Regions from separate parts of the Nonomuraea purpurea genome, predicted to be linked through region 1. Evidence: riboswitches for the same ligand, from Rfam matches in the RefSeq annotation. Region 1 holds a riboswitch; each other region holds the start of a gene.

What was found. A riboswitch is a leader RNA that binds a small molecule or an ion and turns the genes downstream of it on or off. The one in region 1 is predicted to bind cyclic di-AMP.
Region 2: it holds a riboswitch for cyclic di-AMP, as region 1 does, so the genes downstream of both, ACFOY2_RS10790 (C40 family peptidase) here and ACFOY2_RS16225 (CHAP domain-containing protein) in region 1, are expected to answer to the same signal.
Region 3: it holds a riboswitch for cyclic di-AMP, as region 1 does, so the genes downstream of both, ACFOY2_RS12735 (hypothetical protein) here and ACFOY2_RS16225 (CHAP domain-containing protein) in region 1, are expected to answer to the same signal.

The regions. Positions count from the first base shown of each region.
Region 1 covers NZ_JBHSBI010000007.1:183,620-189,789, reverse strand. The annotation lists gene ACFOY2_RS16235 (aldo/keto reductase) at 38-859, shown strand; gene ACFOY2_RS16230 (Gfo/Idh/MocA family protein) at 879-1,832, shown strand; cyclic di-AMP (ydaO/yuaA leader) riboswitch at 1,949-2,086, shown strand; gene ACFOY2_RS16225 (CHAP domain-containing protein) at 2,099-2,797, shown strand; gene ACFOY2_RS16220 (ABC transporter ATP-binding protein) at 2,924-3,793, opposite strand; gene ACFOY2_RS16215 (hypothetical protein) at 3,795-4,580, opposite strand; gene ACFOY2_RS16210 (hypothetical protein) at 4,577-4,804, opposite strand; gene ACFOY2_RS16205 (hypothetical protein) at 4,801-5,541, opposite strand; gene ACFOY2_RS16200 (RNA polymerase sigma factor) at 5,638-6,159, opposite strand.
Region 2 covers NZ_JBHSBI010000004.1:401,858-408,027, forward strand. The annotation lists gene ACFOY2_RS10770 (carbohydrate ABC transporter permease) at 1-197, shown strand, start outside; gene ACFOY2_RS10775 (glycosyltransferase family 4 protein) at 194-1,279, opposite strand; gene ACFOY2_RS10780 (M48 family metallopeptidase) at 1,276-2,724, opposite strand; gene ACFOY2_RS10785 (hypothetical protein) at 2,735-3,298, opposite strand; gene ACFOY2_RS10790 (C40 family peptidase) at 3,764-4,162, opposite strand; cyclic di-AMP (ydaO/yuaA leader) riboswitch at 4,362-4,526, opposite strand; gene ACFOY2_RS10795 (class I SAM-dependent methyltransferase) at 4,816-5,508, opposite strand; gene ACFOY2_RS10800 (LysR family transcriptional regulator) at 5,580-6,170, shown strand, end outside.
Region 3 covers NZ_JBHSBI010000005.1:316,584-322,753, reverse strand. The annotation lists gene ACFOY2_RS12755 (DUF4032 domain-containing protein) at 1-769, shown strand, start outside; gene ACFOY2_RS12750 (NAD(P)-dependent oxidoreductase) at 763-1,365, opposite strand; gene ACFOY2_RS12745 (winged helix-turn-helix transcriptional regulator) at 1,420-1,770, shown strand; gene ACFOY2_RS12740 (alpha/beta fold hydrolase) at 1,792-2,637, opposite strand; gene ACFOY2_RS12735 (hypothetical protein) at 2,675-3,346, opposite strand; cyclic di-AMP (ydaO/yuaA leader) riboswitch at 3,535-3,669, opposite strand; gene ACFOY2_RS12730 (DUF5302 domain-containing protein) at 3,839-4,039, opposite strand; gene ACFOY2_RS12725 (class I SAM-dependent methyltransferase) at 4,107-4,640, opposite strand; gene ACFOY2_RS12720 (rod shape-determining protein) at 4,770-5,756, shown strand; gene ACFOY2_RS12715 (hypothetical protein) at 5,832-6,125, opposite strand.

The DNA.
Region 1 (6,170 bases):
TTACGCCCTCAGAAACGCTGCGTGAACAATGGAAGGTATGAATTCGCTGTTGCTCAACACCGATGGCGTGCAGATCCCGCAGCTCGGCTACGGAGTCTGGCAGATCCCCGCCGACGAGACGGAACAGGCCGTACGGACCGCACTGACGGTGGGTTACCGGCACGTGGACACGGCCGCCGCCTACGGCAACGAGGAGGGCGTCGGACGGGCCGTGCGCGCCGCGGAGCGGCCTCGTCACAAACTGTTCGTCACGACCAAGCTGTGGAACGCCGACCACGACCGCGCGGAGGCCGCCTTCGAGGAGAGCCTGTCCAGGCTGGGCCTCGATTACATAGATCTTTTCCTCATCCACTGGCCCGTGCCGCAGCAGGACAAGTACGTGCGGGCGTGGAAGGCGCTGGAGAAGATCTACCGAAGCGGGCGGGCCAAGGCCATCGGCACCGCGAACTTCACCGTCCCGGCCCTGATCAGACTGATGGATGAGACCGACATCACACCGTCCATCAACCAGATCGAGCTCCATCCGTACCTGCAGCAGCGGGAGATGCGGCGCTTCCACGAGGCCAACGGCATCCTGACCGAGGCGTGGAGCCCGCTCGGGCACGGCAAGGGGCTGCTGGCGGACCCGGCGCTGGCGGTGCTGTCGGACAAGCACGGCAAGACGCCCGCGCAGATCGTGCTCCGCTGGCACCTGCAGCTCGGCAACGTCGTCATTCCCAAGTCCGTGACGCCGGCGCGGATCGCCGAGAACTTCGACGTGTTCGACTTCGTCCTCGACCACGAGGACCTGGCCGCCATCGGCGCGATGAACAAGGGACTGCGCACCGGGCCCGACCCCGAGACGTTCAACATGACCTGATGGGGCTACGATCTCCCTGGTGCGGGATTTCACGTGGGGAATAGCGGCGACAGGCACCATCGCGCGGACCGTGGGCGCGGCCATCGTGGCGGAGCCGGGCATGCGGGTGGCTGCCGTCGGCTCCAGGAACCTGGGCCGGGCGCAGGACCTGGCGGCGAGGCTGGGCGCTGAGTCGGCGTACGACTCCTATGAGCGGCTGTGCGCCGATCCGGCCGTGGACGCGATCTACGTGGCGACCCCGCACGCCCAGCACCTGCAGGTCGCCGAGGCGGCCATCGCCGCGGGCAAGGCCGTGTTGTGCGAGAAGCCGCTGGCCGCCACCGTGGACGACGCGGAGAAGATGGTGCGCCTGGCGCGCGAGGCGGGCGTGTTCCTGATGGAAGCCATGTGGATGCGGTTCAATCCGCTCATTCAGATGGTGGCGGCCGATCCGCGTTTCGGGGAGATCCGCTCGATCCATGCCAGTTTCGGCTTCGCCCGTCCCTACGATCCCGTGCACCGGCTGTGGGCGCCCGAGCTGGGCGGCGGGGCCCTGCTGGACCTGGGGATCTACCCGTTCGGCCTGGCCCAGCTCCTCCTGGGCATGCCCTCCGGCCTGCGGGTCACCGGGGCTTTGGCGCCCAACGGGGTGGATGCGGAGGCGGGCGGGGTGCTGCTCTACCCGGGCGGCAGGAAGGCTCTGGTGGAAACCTCGTTGCTCGGGAATTACCCCAACGATGCCAGTGTTGTGGGTACCGAGATGCGCGCGGACATTCTGGCCCCGTTCTGGGCCCCGCAGCGGATTCTCCTCACCGGGCCGTCCATGGAGCCGGAGGAGCATGTGCTCGATCCGGCCGACAACGGATACGCCGGGGAGCTCCGCGAGGTCCGTGACGCGACTGCCGACGGCCGGACGGAAAGCTCGATCATGCCGCTGGATGAATCCCTTGCCATGATGGAGCTGCTGGCCGAGGCGCGCAGGCAACTTGCCTGAGCTGGGCTTTATGGACTTGTAATCCTCTTGCCTCATGTATTACTTTGTGGGCATCTCGTGATAAATGTCCGGTTTGTCCGGCAATGTCCAACCATCGCGTGACACATCGCAGGATCGTCCTGTGACCGCTGAATCCGCCCCTGGGCGGAACCGGGGACCCATGTCCTTTGGGGTGAATCGGCACTCCGGTGCCGTAGGGCAGCTTCCACGCCCGAACCCGTCAGCTAACCCGGTAAGCGGCATGGAAGCAAGGAGTAACCCCCTCGATGGCCAAGCATCTGTTCAACGTCTCGAAGAGCAACATCGCTCGCGCCGCGATCGGCGCGACCATCGCCGCCTCCGCCCTGGTCGGACACGCTGTGACGGCCGACGCGGACTCTGCCACCGGCGTAGCCGCGGCCACCGGCGCCCGGCACCCCGACACCGCCCTCGCCGCCCACGAGGCAGGCGCCAAGTCGGAAACCAAGATCAACGTCACCGCCGACCAGGTTCTGGCGCTCGCCAAGGCCCAGGTCGGCACCTCGGAGAACGCCTACGGCGGCGGCACCCCGTACCAGAAGTGGTACGCCGCCTCGGAGCGGGCCGCCGAGACCATCGCCCGTGACGGCGGCAGCCGCGCCGGGTACCTGAATGCCGCCTGGTGCTCGATGTTCATCTCCTGGGTCGGCGACCAGACCGGCGCCCGCCCGCAGATCGGCTGGGACGCCTGGACCGTCGCCCACGCCAAGTGGTTCGCCGGCAACCACCGCTTCGGCGACGCGCCCAAGCCCGGCGCCGTGGTGTTCTTCTCCTGGAGCGGCAGCAAGAGCCTCGACGACATCCAGCACGTCGGATTCGTCGAGAAGGACAACAAGAACGGCACCATCTCCACGGTCGAGGGCAACACCGGCAACGGCAAGGTCGAGGAGCGGGTCCGTCCGAAGTGGCAGGTCGTCGGCTACGGCTACCCCGAGTACCGCGCCTGACCTCCCGCGGTCGGCTGACGGAACGAGCGCGCGTCCCCCGCACGGGGCGCGCGCTCTTTCGTATCCGGAAATATCCAACCATGGACGTCCTTCCGGGCCGGGCCGCGACCTTCCGGGCCGGGCGGGTCAGCGGGTGGTGCCGTCCATGAGGGCCAGGTAGCCGTCCTCCAGGGTCGGCTCCGCGGGCAGGGCGTCCGGGGCCGGGGGCGTGGCGGCCACCACGCGGTAACGCATGCCCGCCCCCTCCGGCAGCATCGACACGACCCGCCCGGCGGCCGGCGCCGCCCCCGGCGTGGTGACCGTCCACACCCGGCCGTCGGCGCGGGCGAGCAGCTCGCTCACCGTCCCCCGGAACGCCAGCCGTCCCTTCGCCAGCACCGCCAGCGACTGGCACGTCTGCGCCACGTCGTCCACGATGTGCGTGCTCAGCAGGACCGTACGATCTCCCGCCAGCCTCGACAGCAACATCCGGAACCGGATCCGCTCCTCCGGATCGAGCCCGGTCGTCGGCTCGTCCACGACCAGCAGCCGCGGATCGGCCAGCAGCGCCTGCGCGATGCCGACCCGCCGCAACATCCCCCCGGAGAACCCCTTCAGCTTGCGGTCGGCCACCTCCGACAGCGCCACCACCTCCAGCAGTTCGCTGATCCTGCGCCGTCGCGCCGAGCGCTCGTGCAGCCCCTTGAGCAGCGCGATGTAGTCCAGGAACCGCCGCGCGGTCAGGTCCGGGTAAACACCGAGGTCCTGGGGCAGGTAGCCGAGCGTCCGCTGCACGGCCAGCCGACCGTCGGCGGTCGCCAGGTCGTGGCCGCCGATGACCACCCGGCCCGAGGTCGGCTTCAGCAGCCCGGCCAGGATGCGCATGAACGTGGTCTTGCCCGCGCCGTTCGAGCCCAGCAGGCCGTACATGCCGGTCGGGATCTCCAGGGTCAGGCCGTCCAGCGCGCGGACGCCGCCCTTGTAGATCTTGGTCAGGCCGGAGACGTCGATGCGCATGTCAGGACTCGCTTCTGGAGGCGTGGAGACAGAGGAGGAACAGCATGACCGCCGAGAGCGCGATCATCACGCCGATCCACAAAACGGCGGTGCCCGGGGAGGACGCGGGGCGCAGGAAGTCGAACACGGCGGGCGGGCCGGGACCGTAGTCGACCGTGGGCGGAGCCAGCAGCCCATTTCTGACGTAGTCACCGGTCGCGTCGAAGATCGTTTGCGAGATGGTCGGCATCATTCCCTTGGGGATGAGGTTGCCCCAGAACCAGTACGCGACGAACAGCACCCGGAAGACCATCGGCGGCACCAGCAGCGGCCCCGCGAACGCCAGCGCGCCCAGGAAGGCCAGCCCCGGCACGATCGAGGCCGTGAAGTTCAGCGTCGCCCACCACAGCGCCGACGGCTGCCCCTCCATGACCACGAAGAGCAGCGCCCGCCCGAAGTAGGCCACCGCGAACGGCACCGCCGTGGCCGCGCACGCGCCCGCGTACGCGCCCATCAGGCGCGCCGTGGAGTTCGTCGGAGTCGCGGCCAGGATCGGCTCCACTCGCAGCACCCGATCGCGTACCGGCCGGTCGGCCAGCATGCAACCGTAGACGAGGGGCAGCAGGCTCGTCAGGAGCCGCGCCGCGGTGGCCATCCCCTGCCACGGCTCCTGTCCATCGTCGTAGCCCATATCCAGCGTCCAGAACGGCGGCATGGCCGCGGTGACCGCGAAGGCCAGGCCGTACATGATCCACAACGACCGGCGGCGCACCTGCATGCCGAACGCGTACCGGAACGTGGCGATCACTCGGCGCCCCCCAGCAGCCACCACGCCGCCGTGCCGCGCAGGGCCACCGATCCGAGGAAGCCCAGTGCCGCCAGGCACACCATCGGTGCCGGCCAGACGAGTTGGCCCACCACGCCGCTGTAGGCGAACGTCCACCACCCGCTCACCATCAGCACCGCCGGCACCATGAGCGCGCACAGCCCGGCGCGCCGTGCCCCGTGCCGCCAGAGATCCACGGGTTTCACGACGGGTGAGTAGCGCCCGAGCGCCGGATGGGTTCACCCCGGCCCGCGAGCACGATCGCGGCCGCTCCCAGCAGCGCGGCCAGCGCGAGCGTCCACGGCCCGCTTGTCCAGACGAGCCGGTACGCGGGCGGCACCGGAATGTCCGTGACCGCCAGCGCGGACAGGCTCCAGGCCGCCAGCGCCACCCCGATCGCCCCTCCGGGATTCCAGCACACCGACAACAGCAGGCTCAGCCCGGCCAGCAGCGCCATCGGCCCCAGCCAGAGCGCCACCAACTCGGTCAGCCCGAGCAGCGATATCCCGGACACCGCCAGCAACCCTGAGGCCAGCAGCGCCAGCGCCAAGTCGTATCCGAGGACCAGCGTCGCCCGCGCGAGCAGCAGCACGCGCGGCGAGGTCGGCGTCGCGGCGACCACCTCGAACGCCCTGTCGCGCTCCGGCCCATACAGCCCCGCCACGCCGATCCCCGCGACCAGCGGCGCCGCCAGCCCGAGCAGCGTCTGGGGAAACATCCCCCTGAACACGCTGAACCCGGCGCACGCCGCCATGACCGCGAAGGACGCCGCCCACACCCCCGGATGCAGCAGCCGCGCCTCCGTCAGCAGCAGCTGCCACGCCCGCTGCGGCGCCGGCACCGCGTGGGCCCGCACGTCGCCCAGCCCGCCCTCGGCCGCCGACGCGGCCAGCACCTCCCGAATGATCCGCTCCGCGGGCGGCGGCTCCGGCCGATCGTTCATCCCAGCACCTCCTTCAGCCCACCAGATCGTCCATCTCAGCGTCTCCGCGAGCCCGCAGATCGGTCACTTCAGCGCGTCCCTGAGCCCGCAGATCGGTCACCTCAGCACCTCCCTGAGCCGCGTCCGCGCCAGGTGCAGGCGGCTCTTCACCGTGCCGACGGGGATCCCCAGCATCGCGGCGACCTCCTGGTGTGAGCGATCCTCCAGGAAGTGCAGCACCACGACGTCCCGCTGCGCCGGCGGCAGCCGCGACAGCGCCGCCTCCAGGAAGTCGCCGCCGACGGCCAGCTCCTCCGGCCCCGGCAGCCCGTCGGCCCGCTCATACGGCTCGGCGGCGGCCGGCGGCGGTGTGCCGCGTAACCGGTTGTGCGCCTGCCTGCGCGCGATCCCGAACAGCCACGTGCTCACGCTCGACCGCCCCTGGAACGACCCGGCGGAACGCCACACGGCCAGCAGCGTGTCCTGGAGGATCTCCTCGGCCGTCCCCCTGTCGCCGGCCAGGCGGAGCAGGAAGGCGAACAGCGGCTCGGCGTAGCGCTCGTACAGGTCGCTCAGCGCACCCGTGTCGCCGTCGGACACCCTGGACAGAGTGCGCACATCCGGATCGATCCCCTTCATCGCCATGTTCG
Region 2 (6,170 bases), on a different contig from region 1:
GGGCGCTGGTGCTGATGTCGTCGGGCGACAAACTGCCGGTCACCTCGGCGCTGAACAACCTGCGCGGCCAGTTCTTCACCGACTACAACCTGCTGGCCGCAGGGTCGATGCTGGTGGCGCTGCCGACGCTGATCGTCTTCCAGCTCCTGCACAAGCAGTTCGTCGCCGGTCTGACGCTGGGTTCGACGAAGGGCTAGAGCAGGTTGTGGAAGCGGGCGGCGACGTGCTCCCAGGCCCATTCGCGGGCGATCCAGTCGCGGCCGCCCGCGCCCATCTTGCGCGCCTTCTCCGGGTCGGCGAGCAGTTCGACGATGGCCTGGGCGAGCTCCTCCACGTCCCCGCCGTCCACCACCAGCCCGGTCTCGCCTGGCCGGACGGCGTCGGGGGCGCCGCCCGACCTGCCCGCCACCACCGGCAGCCCGCTGGCGGACGCCTCCAGGAACACGATCCCGAGCCCTTCCACGTCCACCCCCTTCCATCGGGTACGGCACGGCATCGCGAACACCTCGGCCGCCGCGTAGTAGCCCGGCAGGCCGGCCGCCGGCACCGTGCCGGTGAACCTGATCGAGTCGTGGCCGGCCGCCAGCCTCTCCAGCCTGCGCCGGTAGGGCCCGCCGCCGACCAGCAGCAGCACGGCGTCCGGCACCGCTCGCAGCACCCGGGGCCAGGCCCTGATGAGCTGGTCCTGGCCCTTGCGCGGCACCAGCCGCGACACGCAGGCGACGACCGGCCTGCCCGGCAGCCCCAGCTCGGCCTTGGCGGCGTCCGGCCGGAACTGGGCCACGTCCACGCCGGGCGCGAGCCGCAGGAGCTTGTGCGGCGGGATGACGGCGGCCAGCCGCGTCCGCGTGTACTCGCCCAGATACGTCACCACGTCGGCGTGCGCGCCGATCCTGCGCAGCACCGCGCGGAAGCCGGGCGCGCTCGCCCACGACGCCTCGTGGCCGTGGGTGAGCATCACCATCCGCCGCGCGCCCGCCGCGCGCAGGCGGGGCGCGAGCAGGCCGAGCGGCGCCGCCGCCCCGAACACCACGGTGTCCGCGCGGTGCTCGGCCACGAGCCCGGCCGCCGTGCGCGCGACGGCCGGGGTGGGCAGCATGAGCCGCGTCGGATGCCGCACGATGCGGAACGGCTGGCGCCGGTCGAACTCGTCGCAGCCCGGCCAGGCCGGGGCGTAGACCGCCACACCCGGCGTGCGCAGCGCGAGCCCGTGCACGAACGACTGGATGCCGCCCGGCCTGGGCGGGAAGTCGTTCGTGACGAAGAGCACGTTGGTCACGGCTCGGGTACGCCGTTCAGCTTGGCCCACGAGCGTGCCATGGCGATGCGCTCGGGGCTGGACGGATGGGAGGCATAGAGCACATATTCCACCTCATCCGGCGACAAGTCGGAAATATTGGTGACTGCCAGGCGTTTCTGCATCGCGACGAACGTGGCCGGGTCCCTGGTGAGGTCGAGGGCGTGCAGGTCGGCCCTGGCCTCGATGTTGCGGCTGATCAGGTTCTGGGCGGGGCCCAGGAGGAGCGAGCCGAACGTCATCAGGCCCATGACCGCGCCGACCGCGCGGGGGTCGGTGATGGAGGTGACGCCGGTGCGCCGCCGTACCGCTCCGAACACCACGAACAGCGCGATCGCGCCGAACGCGGCGCCCAGGGCGCCGACGAGCGTGCCGTACAGGACGTCGTTGTCCTTGGCGTGGCCGAGCTCGTGGGCCACGACCAGCTCGACCTCCTGCTGCGGGGCCTTGAGCAGCGTGTCGTAGACGACGATGCGGCGCGTGGCGCCGAAGCCGGACACGTACGCGTTGAGCGCCGTCGTCCTGCGTGAGGCGTCGGCGACCAGCACGTCCTCGACCGGCACACCGTCACGTTCCGCCATGGCCAGCAGGTTCGTGCGCAGCGGGCCCTGCCGCATCGTGGTGAAGTCGTTGAACAGCGGCTCGAACACCACCGGGTAGATGAACGAGGTCGCCACCGTCAGCACGAACGCGCCGATCGCCGCCGGGATCCACCAGCGCCTGACCTTGCGGGCCAGCGCCACGAGCGCGAGCAGCATGACGGCGAGCAGGAACGCCTCCACGCCCAGGTTCTTCAGCCTGTCGCCGGTCCAGCTCCCCCAGTCCTGGATGGACAGGCCGTAGTCGCGCAGGATGGTCTCGAACCAGATGCCCAGCGGCCACCTGACCGCCTCGACGATCGCGGTGATGACGACGACGCCGAGCATCACCCGTACCCACCAGGGGCCTTTGAGGCGGCCCAGCACCTTCGCACCGAACGGGGTGGCCACCAGCAGGCCGGCGAAGATGATCGTGAGGCCCAGCGACAGGTAGCTCGGCAGGCTCGTGGCCGCGTCGAACGCCTGCGCCCTGGCGATCTGGGCGGCGGTGAAGTCGCGCGCCGGATCGGGCGGGCCCGACGCCAGCACCCTCCATGGGGTGGTGAAGCCCGCCACGGCCACGATGACCAGGCCGAGCAGCACCAGCGCGATCCCGGCCTGGCGCCGCAACCGGCTCTCGCCGCTGCCGTCGGCCGCCGGGCGGCCCTTGGCGTCCTCGCCGTCCTGGCCGTCGATCCGTTCCTCCACGCGCACACCGCCTTCCACGGCCGTCCCCGATCGAATCCCGTCATCCGGGTGTGTCATCGGAACGGTGGGTTCGTCGGCGGCCGTCGCGGCCTCGCCGTCACCCGCCTGCGACGCGTCGTCGGTGTCTCGCCGTTCGCTCATCTGCCTCCCCTTACCCGAGCTGCTCCCGCACGTAGTCGCGCCACCGTGCCGTCAGTGTGGCGACGGAGAGCCCCAGCGCGGCGAGTGCCTGATCTACGCCGACCGCCCTGGCATCACGGTAGAGCCTCACCAGGGTCCCCTCACCGAAGCGGTGAGCCAGGAAGCGACACGCCATCCATGCCTCCTGGTACGCCCGCGCGAGCCGCACGGGGTCACGCCCGTCAGCCGCAAAAGCAGCAGGTCCGGGCAATTCTCTCGGCAGCCGCCCGCTCCGCACCTCGGCGGCCAGCTCTGCGGCGGCCACCTTCACCGGCAACCCGGACTCGCGATAACCGACGTAGTCGGCCACCCCTTCGTAGAGCCAGACCGGAAGCCGTTCGGTGCCGGCCACGACATGGGTCAGCTCATGAGCGAGCACGACGTCCTTCCCGACGGAGCTGAGCCGGCCGAAGTACTCGGGCACGACGATCACCCGCCCGCCGTCGGCCACCGCGGCCAGCCCGTCGACCCGCCCCACCCCCGCCAGCCCTGCCGCCTCCTCGGCGGAGGCCGGAACCACGACGACCGCGCGCACGGGACCACCGAACACCGCGGCAACCCGCCGCCCGGCCAAATCGGCCCGCCGCGCCAAATCATCAAGCGAACCACGCCGCCGCCCAACGACAACGGAATTCCGGCCACGGACAACAACATGACCATCGCCCCGAAGACCACCCACTTCGGCAGGAAGAACCGGGGATTCAGGAATCGGGGAACCCGCGGGAACGACGAGAAGCAGGAGGCAGACCACCGCCGCTCGTCGACTCACCTGCTCGGACACGCTGCCCGATCGTAGTCGGCCCACGGTGGTGAACCACCTGAATGGCCGACATCCGCGGCGTGACGGCGGGCCATGCGTGCGGGTCAGACGGCGTCCCCCTGGAGGCCCTGAGGCACGTACGGGGGGTGGCGTGCCGTCGGCCTGCCGTACAAGAAGGAAAAGCTCTTGAAGAGAAGAAAAGCCCCACCCGAGCGGGGGAGAATGCTCGGGTGGGGGCCTTCAGACGCCTGGGCGGACGGCGCCGACGAAAGATGACTTGCGCCAGCCGCCCAATTTGTCGATGCGTACCCGTTCGCCCGTCCGCGGCGAATGGATCATTTTGCCCTTGCCAACGTACATGCCCACATGGCCGAGCCCGCTGAAGAACATCAGGTCGCCCGGGCGGAGGTTCCGCCAGGAGACCTTGGTTCTGATACGGGCGAACTGGCTGTTCGTCACGCGCGGGAGCTTCACTCCAGCCTTCTTCCAGGCGAACTGGACGAGACCGGAGCAATCAAACGAACCAGGTCCTGTGCCTCCGAAACGGTACGGATCACCGAGCTGGTCCTTGGCCACGGCGACGGCCTTGCGTGCCTTGACCTTCTGGCGAGCGATCTTGGCCGCCTTCTGCGCTGCCACCGTGGCCGTCCTCGAGGTGGTGGCGGTCTTGACCGCCCCCGCCGTCGAGGTTCCGGCCGAATCGCTCCTCGTCGCCGCCTGAGCCGTGGGGGCGTGGAGGACCAGACCTCCGGCCGCCACGGTCATGGTGAGCGCTACGCCGCTCAGGGCAAAGCGGGACAGACGGGGGTTCTGCAGGGTTTTAGACAGGATTTCTCCTCATGTCTTCCACGAACGCCTACCGGGTTAGCTGACGGATTCGGGCCTGGAAGTCGCCCTACGGCGCGGTGTTCGCGCCGATTCACCCCTGATCCCTGGGGAAATCGGGATCGCTGGGTCCCCGGCTCCGTGCCTCCTGGCTGCACGGATTCGGCAGGTCAGCCCGCTGATCGAGGGTGCTACTCCTGGGATGTTCAGCGGGTGACCGGCGGATCTTTATCTGTCTCGCATCGGGGGACCGATGCCGGCTCGCGGCGTCATGGCTTGTCGCCGCGACGCCAGAAGCTACGCCGACGGGTCACGAATCGGCAAAGCGGGACACGTCTTGTCAAGATCAGATAAAGGGTGGAGTCAGATGGGAAATCCCTGCTGGAGCCCCAGGCTCCGTTATGGAAATGTGACCCTACTCACACTTCCGCCAGAGGGGGCATGTCAGGTCCTTTTTGCCCCTTTTGTCACACTTGTCGCGCCACCAACCTGAACCCCGTGGGCGGGAGCGTTCCCGAGGCGATTCGCCCGCGTTCGATGCGCCAGAGGCCGTTCACAAGCTCAGTGCTGCCATTTGTCAGCTTTCCCGCGATATATCGCGACAAGTACGGTTCTCGCCGTAGGTCTGCTCCTTCGAACCGATCCTTGATCGCGGCCAGCATGTCGGCGGCCGGAGTGTGATCCACGTGCGCCTCCCGCCACCGGGCGACGGGGTCGTCCACGGCCTCGCCAGGAAAATCCGCCAGTCCGGCGGCGGCCAGCAACGATCCCACATCGTAGAACCACGCGGCCGCCGCCGAGTCCGCCCAGTCCCACGCGAACTCGTCCACCGCCAGCGTCCCACCCCTCTTGAGCAGGGCGGACACGCCTTCCAGCACGGCGTCCAGCGGGTGCATGTGATGCAGTGACAGCGACATGACGATCGCGTCGAAAGGCGCGTCATAGTAGTGGGCAAGATCGGCCTGCCGTGCGGGCACCCCCGCCGCCCTGGCCGCCTCCACCGCCTGCGCCGAGACGTCGATCGCCGTCACGTCATGGCCGCGTCTCAGCAGCTCGGCGGCCAGTTCGCCGCGCCCGCACCCGGCGTCGAGCACCCGCAGCGGCCCGCCGGGCAGAGCCTCGTCCAGCCAGGCGGACTGGTGGTTGTCCATCGTCTCCATGCGATCGAGGATGGCCGGATGGAGGTATGAGCACCACTGCGGGTTCGGCATGCCATCCATAAGCTGAACGCATGCTTGAAGTGTGGTCTTTGAGGGTGTTGGTGGAAGTGGGGCGGCTGGGGTCGTTCTCGGCCGCGGCGCAGGAACTGTCGATGACGCAGCCGGCCGTCTCACGCCAGATCGCCGCACTGGAGCGGCACACCGGCGTGCGGCTGTTCGAACGGCTGCCGCGCGGCGTGCGGCCCACGGACGCCGGCACGGCCGCGCTGGAGCAGGCCGGGGAGGTGCTGCGGGGGATGCGGCTGTTCGAGACCCGGCTGCGGGCCTTCGCCACGGCCTCGGCCGGGCGGGTCCGGGTCTCGGCCTTCCCCAGCGCGGCCACCCGCTACCTCCCCGAGCGCTTCCGCGCCTTCACCGCCCGCCATCCCGCGGTGGAACTGTCGCTGAGGGTGTGGTCCGGGGAGCACGACCCGTGCGCGGCCGTCCTGGACGGAGAGGTCGACGTGGCACTCCTGACCTCCTGGGACGTGGCGGGGGCAGGAGCCGTCACGCTGACACCGCTGTGCGAGGACGAACTCTTCGTGGCGCTGCCGGCCGGACACCACCTGGCCGGCGAAAACAGGACGGCCGAAAGGGACAGGGCGGCCGAAGGGAATTCGCCG
Region 3 (6,170 bases), on a different contig from region 1:
ACTGTCCAACACCCTGTTCCGCAGGGACGCCGGCTCCTTCGCCGCCTACCTGGTGGACGCCGAGACCGGCGAGATGCACCCGATGATCAGCCGGGGCCAGCGGCTGGCCGACATCGACACGGCCCACACCAACATCTTCGGCGAGATGCTCGACCTGGAGGCCGGCGGGCTGCTGCACCCCTCCATCGACCCCATGGAGACCGCCGAGGACGTCGTGGCCCGCTACCACCGCCTGTGGGACGAGATCAACGAGAGCGAGATCATCGAGGAGGTGGACTGGCACCGGGTGGAGCAGCGCATCAGGCGCCTGAACCTGCTCGGCTTCGACGTCGCCGAGATGATGGTGCGGCGCAAGGTCGGCACCGGGCGGCTGATCGTGCGGCCCAAGGTCGTGGACGCCGGACACCACCAGCGCCGCCTGCTCAGGCTGACCGGCCTCGACGTGGAGGAGAACCAGGCGCGGCGGCTGCTCAACGACCTCGACGGTTTCAGGGTGGCCAAGGGGCTGCGCCACGAGGACGAGGCCATCGTGGCGCACCGCTGGCTGGCGGAGGTGTTCCAGCCGACGGTCGAGGCCATCCCCGCGCGCATGCGGGGCAAGCTCGAACCCGCGCAGCTCTTCCACGAGATCCTCGACCACCGCTGGTACCTGTCGGAGGAGGAGGGCGCCGACGTGGGGCTGGCCTCGGCCGTGCGCTCGTACGTGGACAACGTGCTGGTGCACAAGCCGGAGGAGAAGGCGCTGCTTCCCGACGAACCCGCTCAGTAGGCGACGGTGATGCGCCGGCGCGGATGGGCGCCGTTCTCCAACTCGTCCGCGACGGCGACCGCGTAGTCCTCGGCGGAGATGAAGCTGCGGCCCTCGGAGTCGGTGAGCAGGTCCTCGTGACCGATGCGGTAGATACCCGTGCGCTCGCCAGGACCGATCTCGGCGGCCGGCGAGATGTAGGTCCAGTCGAGGTCGTCGACCTGGCGGAAGAGGCCGAGCGCCTTGCGTCCCGCCAGCGACTCCTTCTTGTAGATCTCCGGGAACTCGGGCGTGTCGACCAGGTCGAGCCCTGGAGCCACCTTGAGGCTGCCCGCGCCGCCGACGGAGATCACCCGGCGCACGCCTGCCGCGCGCGCCCCCTCGATCAGGGCGCGGTTGGCCTCGAGGAACGGGCCTTCGGGGTCGGTGCCGTCGCGCGGCGGCGCGATCGCCGAGACGATGGCGTCGTAGCCCTTGGCCAGCGTGGCAGTGTCTTTCACGTCGCCCTTGACCGGGCCCGAACGGCTGACTGCCGTCACCTCGTGCCCGCGGTTCACCAGTTCGGCGGCGATGCGCTGACCGATCATGCCGGTCGCGCCGAAGAGAAGAAGCTTCATGCCGGCAAGAGTATCCATCAGATACTGGTTACTTCATAGTGCTATAAGTACCTCATGGATACCGGCGATGTTTTCAACCAGAATTGCCCGTCCCGAGTGGTTCTCGACAGGATTGGCGATAAATGGTCGGTGCTGGTGCTGCTCTGCCTCGCCGGAGGGCCGATGCGGTTCACCCGGCTGCGGACGCGAATGGGCGGGGTCACGCCCAAGGTGCTGACGCAGACGCTGCGGGCCATGGAGAGCGACGGGCTGGTGACGCGGGAGGTGTTCGCGGAGGTGCCGCCTCGGGTGGAGTACACGCTGACGGACCTGGGCCACTCGCTGCACGGCCCCGTCTCGGTGGTGGCGCAGTGGGCCGAGGAGAACGTGGCCGAGATCCTGCGCAACCGCGAGAAGTCCGCGTAGAACGCGGACTTCTCGCGGCCCTCAGGCCGAGGTGTGCTTGGTGATCTCGCCGACGATGTCCCGCCAGAGCGGCCGGGGCAGATCGTGCCCCATCCCCGGGTAGGTCACCAGCCGCGCACCGGGGATGGCCGCCGCCGTGGCCCGGCCGCCGGCGACCGGGACGAGCTGGTCGGCCTCGCCATGCAGCACGAGCGTCGGCGCCCGGACGCCGGCCAGCAGCTCCGTCCGGTCGCCCGAGGCCATGATGGCCGCCAGCTGGCGGGCGGTGCCCCCGGGATCGAAGCAGCGGTCGAAGGCGAGCCCGGCCACCGCGGTCACCCGCTCGCGATCCAGCTCGTAACCGGGCGACCCGATCACCGACCACGTCTCCAGCGACTGCGCCATGACGGATTCGCGATCACCCGCGGGCCTGGCCATCAGGGTGGCCATGGCGGCCTCGCTCGGCGGCGCGACGGACGGGCCGGGCGTCGACATGATCGAGGTGAGCGTCAGCAGGCGTTCCGGATGCCGGATGGCCAGCGCCTGGGCGACCATGCCGCCCATGGAGGCGCCCACGACGTGGGCGGCCGGCCAGCCGAGGGCGTCCATGAGCCCCGCGGCGTCGTCGGCCAGGTCGTCCAGCAGGTACGCCGAAGGCGCCCCCGCCGAGGGAGCGCCGACGTCGTGGAAATGGGTGGACAGGCCCGTGTCGCGGTTGTCGAACCGTACGACGTGGTGCCCCTGGGCCGCCAGGAGCCCGCAGAGCTCTTCGTCCCAGTGGATGAGCTGCGCGCCCAGCCCCATGATCAGGAGCAGGGGTCGTCCTTCTGGTGAGCCGAAGCTCTCATAGGCGATTTCGATGCCGTTGGCGGCTACGCGGATCGTCACGAGGACCAGAATGACATTCTGGTCCGGGTCGGTCCAGTCAGCCCTTGATGACCTTGCGGATACGCTCGCGCCCGAGCACCGCGCCGCCACCGGCCATGGCCAGGGCGCCGGCGATCAGGGCGCCGCCCGCGCTGCCCGACTCGTTGACCTCACCCACAGGCTCCGGAGGCGTGGCCGGGTTCTTGTCGCGCTCGGCGTAGGCCCCACTCGAGAACGGCACCGGATAGTTCTTCTTGCCCGGCCCGTCACCCCACTTGGTGATGACGTAGTCGACCTTGATGTGCCCCTGCCCGCCGACCCCGTCCACGCCCAGCGTGTCGTTGTTGAAGGTGCCGCCGGTCAGCTCGGCGAAGGTCTTGCCGTCGAGGTCCAGCATGATGCCGTTGTTGGAGGGCACGCCCGGCCCGCGGTCGCCGACGAAGAACGGCAGCTTCTTGCCGTTGTACGTCACATAACCCTCGGTCAGCAGTGGCCAGCTCGGGCTGGCGGCCAGCCCCTTCTGCATGGGCTTGCCGCTGGCCGGCAGGCCGGTGTCGCCCGCGCGGCCCGAGGCGTCGTCCCAGAAGTACGAGGCGGTCGTGGAGCCCTTGAGCAGGATCTTCTCGTCGGTGTCGGAGTCGGCGTGGGCCGCGGTGCCGGCGATGGACAGCGCGCTGAAGGCGGAAACGCCGACCATGGCAAGGGAACGCAGGCCAAAACGAGCAGTCATGAAAACGTAAAGTCCTTTGCGAGGGGACAGGGGGATCGCGCCGTGGCAAAGGGGGTAGCCGGACAGGACGCCTGACGGGGTGACGGCTACGCGCAGCGCGGGAAAAGCGTGGAGAGCTGGGGAGAACCGCTCAGCCGGCGGCCGGCACTACGCTGTCTGGGGGTATGACGCGGTCATGCATTGATCACAGTTCCTCTCCATCACGCCTACCGGGTTAGCTGACGGGTTCGGGCGTGGAGTTGCCCTACCGGCACACGGCCGGATTCACCCCAAAAACCTGGGTCCCCGGTTCCCGAATGATCGGGATTCGGCGCCAACCGGCTGGTTCCTCCTGGGTGAGGTCCACGCCACCGGCTGGTTTTGGCGATTACTTTAACCAGACATTCCGGACAAACGCAAACGATTCATAATGAAACGGGCGAAGATCTACCTAAGAAGGTAAAGAGAAGGGGGGCACGGCAACCCGTACCCCCCGAAGGAAAAATGTCAGCCTCAGCCGCCGCTCTTGCGCCTGAACGATCTCTTACTCGCAGCCGGACCGTGCGCCCCGTGAATCTTCGATGGGTCGACGCCCCTGCCACCCGCGCCCGAGCCCGCGCCCTGGTTGCGCTTGCGCTCCAGCGCCTCGCGGAACTTGCGCTTCATCTCGTCCTCGGGAGTTTCGCTGGTTTCCGGCTCCGGTGTTTCCGCCATTGAGGACCTCCGTGGTGTTGGGACCTCTACAGCTTCGCATGGAGCCGCTTATGACGCGAAACCGGCCTCAAGACGCGGCACGCCTACCAGGCATCGCTCTGGCCGGGCTCAGAGCCGGGTGAAGGCCAGCAGGCGGAAGGTCGGGTCGGGCCCCGAGCGTCCCTGGCCGTGCCCGACGAACGTGGTCTCGCCGCTCATGCGCGGCCCGCTTGTCGACCGTCGTGACGAACACTCCCCCGGGCCGCAACACGCGGGCGGCCTCGGCGATCACCGGGCGGGCGTCGTCCAGCAGGTGCAGCAGCCAGATCACGGCTACGGCGTCGAACGCGCCGTCGCGGACGGGCAGCGCCCGGCCGTCGCCCAGGACCACGTCCACCCGGCCGGCGGCGATCCGCGCCATCCCCTGGGAGGCGTCCACGCCGAGCACCCGCAGGCCCCGCCCGGCCAGCTCCCGGCTCACGAGCCCGGTGCCGCAGGCGATGTCGAGCAGCGTGCCCCCGGCGGGGACGAGCTCGCACACGGCCCCGGCGGCGGACTCTGCGCGGGGCAACCCACCGCGGGTCTCGTCGTAGTGGGCCGCCTCCAGGTCGTAGTCGAGCACGAGGTGAGCCTCCAAGATTATCGGAAACCCGACGATACTCGGGTAAAGGGGATCCGCGCCGTTCCTGGTGTTGTGTTGGGGAAAGGTCGGAAATAGGACATACATGATGTTCGAGCCCCCGATCCAGACATGAGTCTTCTGGGCCGCGACCTGGCCGTGGACCTAGGCGCGGTGAGCACCCGGATCTACGCCAAGGGCAAGGGCATCGTGCTCGACGAGCCCTCGGCCGTCATGCGGGACAGCCTGACGGGCAAGATCATCGGGTACGGCGCCGACACGGCCGACGACGCGGGCGGCGAGACGTTCTGGCCCGTCAGCGGCGGCCTGCCGGTCGACGGCGAACTGGCCAGGCGCATGATCAGGCACTTCCTGCGCAAGGTGCACCGGCGGCCGTTCTTCAGGCCGCGCGTGGTGATGGCGCTGCCGGAGAACGCGACACAGCTCGAACGGGCGGCGCTGCGCGACGTCGCGTTCGAGGCGGAGGTCAGGGGGATCCTGCTGGTCCCGCACGCACTGGCGGCGGCGCTCGGCGCGGGCCTGCCGGTCAAGGACTGCGCCGGGCGCATGGTGATCGACATCGGGCACGACTCCGCCAGAGTCGCCGTGCTCTCCCACGGGGCCGTGGTGGCCTCGACCACGGTTCTCAGCGGGGGCCGGGCGGTCAACCGGTCGATCGTGCGCATGGTCGAACGCCAGCACGGGGTCCTGCTCGACGAACGCGAGGCGGAGGCGGCCAAACGGCGTGCGGGCACCGATTGGAAGCCGCTGCACCGGCAGGTGGTGGTGTGCGGGCGCGACCCCGACACCGGACGCGAGCGCTCGGTGACGCTGGCCGTACAGGAGATCTACGAGGCGACCAAGCAGCCGGTGGAGGCCATCGTCAGGGCGGCGGTGGACACGGTCGAACGCTGCCCGCCCGAACTGGTCGGAGACCTCGGGGAGCGGGGCGCGGTGCTGGTGGGGGGCGGCGCGCTGCTGCGCGGGCTCGGCCGGCGGCTGCGAGCCGCCCTGTCCATGCCGGTACGGCGGGCCGAACGGCCGCTGGAGTCGGTGGCGCTGGGGCTGGGCCGCTGCGCGGAGAACCTGGGGCTGATCGCGAAACTCAGGGACCGGTGACGGGCCCTGGGCCGGTTGTGAAGCCCAGCGGCCGGCGCGTGGTGGGGCCCATCGCCAAAGGATGGGCCCCGTTTGTCAGCGTTCGTCGACGATCTCGCCCTGCTCGGCCGTGGGATGGCCCTTCAGGATCGAGAAAGCGGCCTCCGCCTGCGGCAGTGAAGGCGCGCCCGCAAGCGCGGCCTCCATGGTGGCGGGCGACTCCCAGCGCCAGGAGTCCACCCAGGTGTGCTCGTCGATCCTGGCGAGCCGGGTCTCGGTGAGCCCGGGGTAGGCGGCTCTGACGGCCGTGATCAGGTCGTTGCGCCGGGCGATGACCTGGTCGGCGTCGGCGGGGTCGGCGGTGAAGCGGGTCATGCGGAGGATCGCCACTGTAGTCCTTCTCTAGAGTTGACTTCTAGCTAATGTGACTAGAGT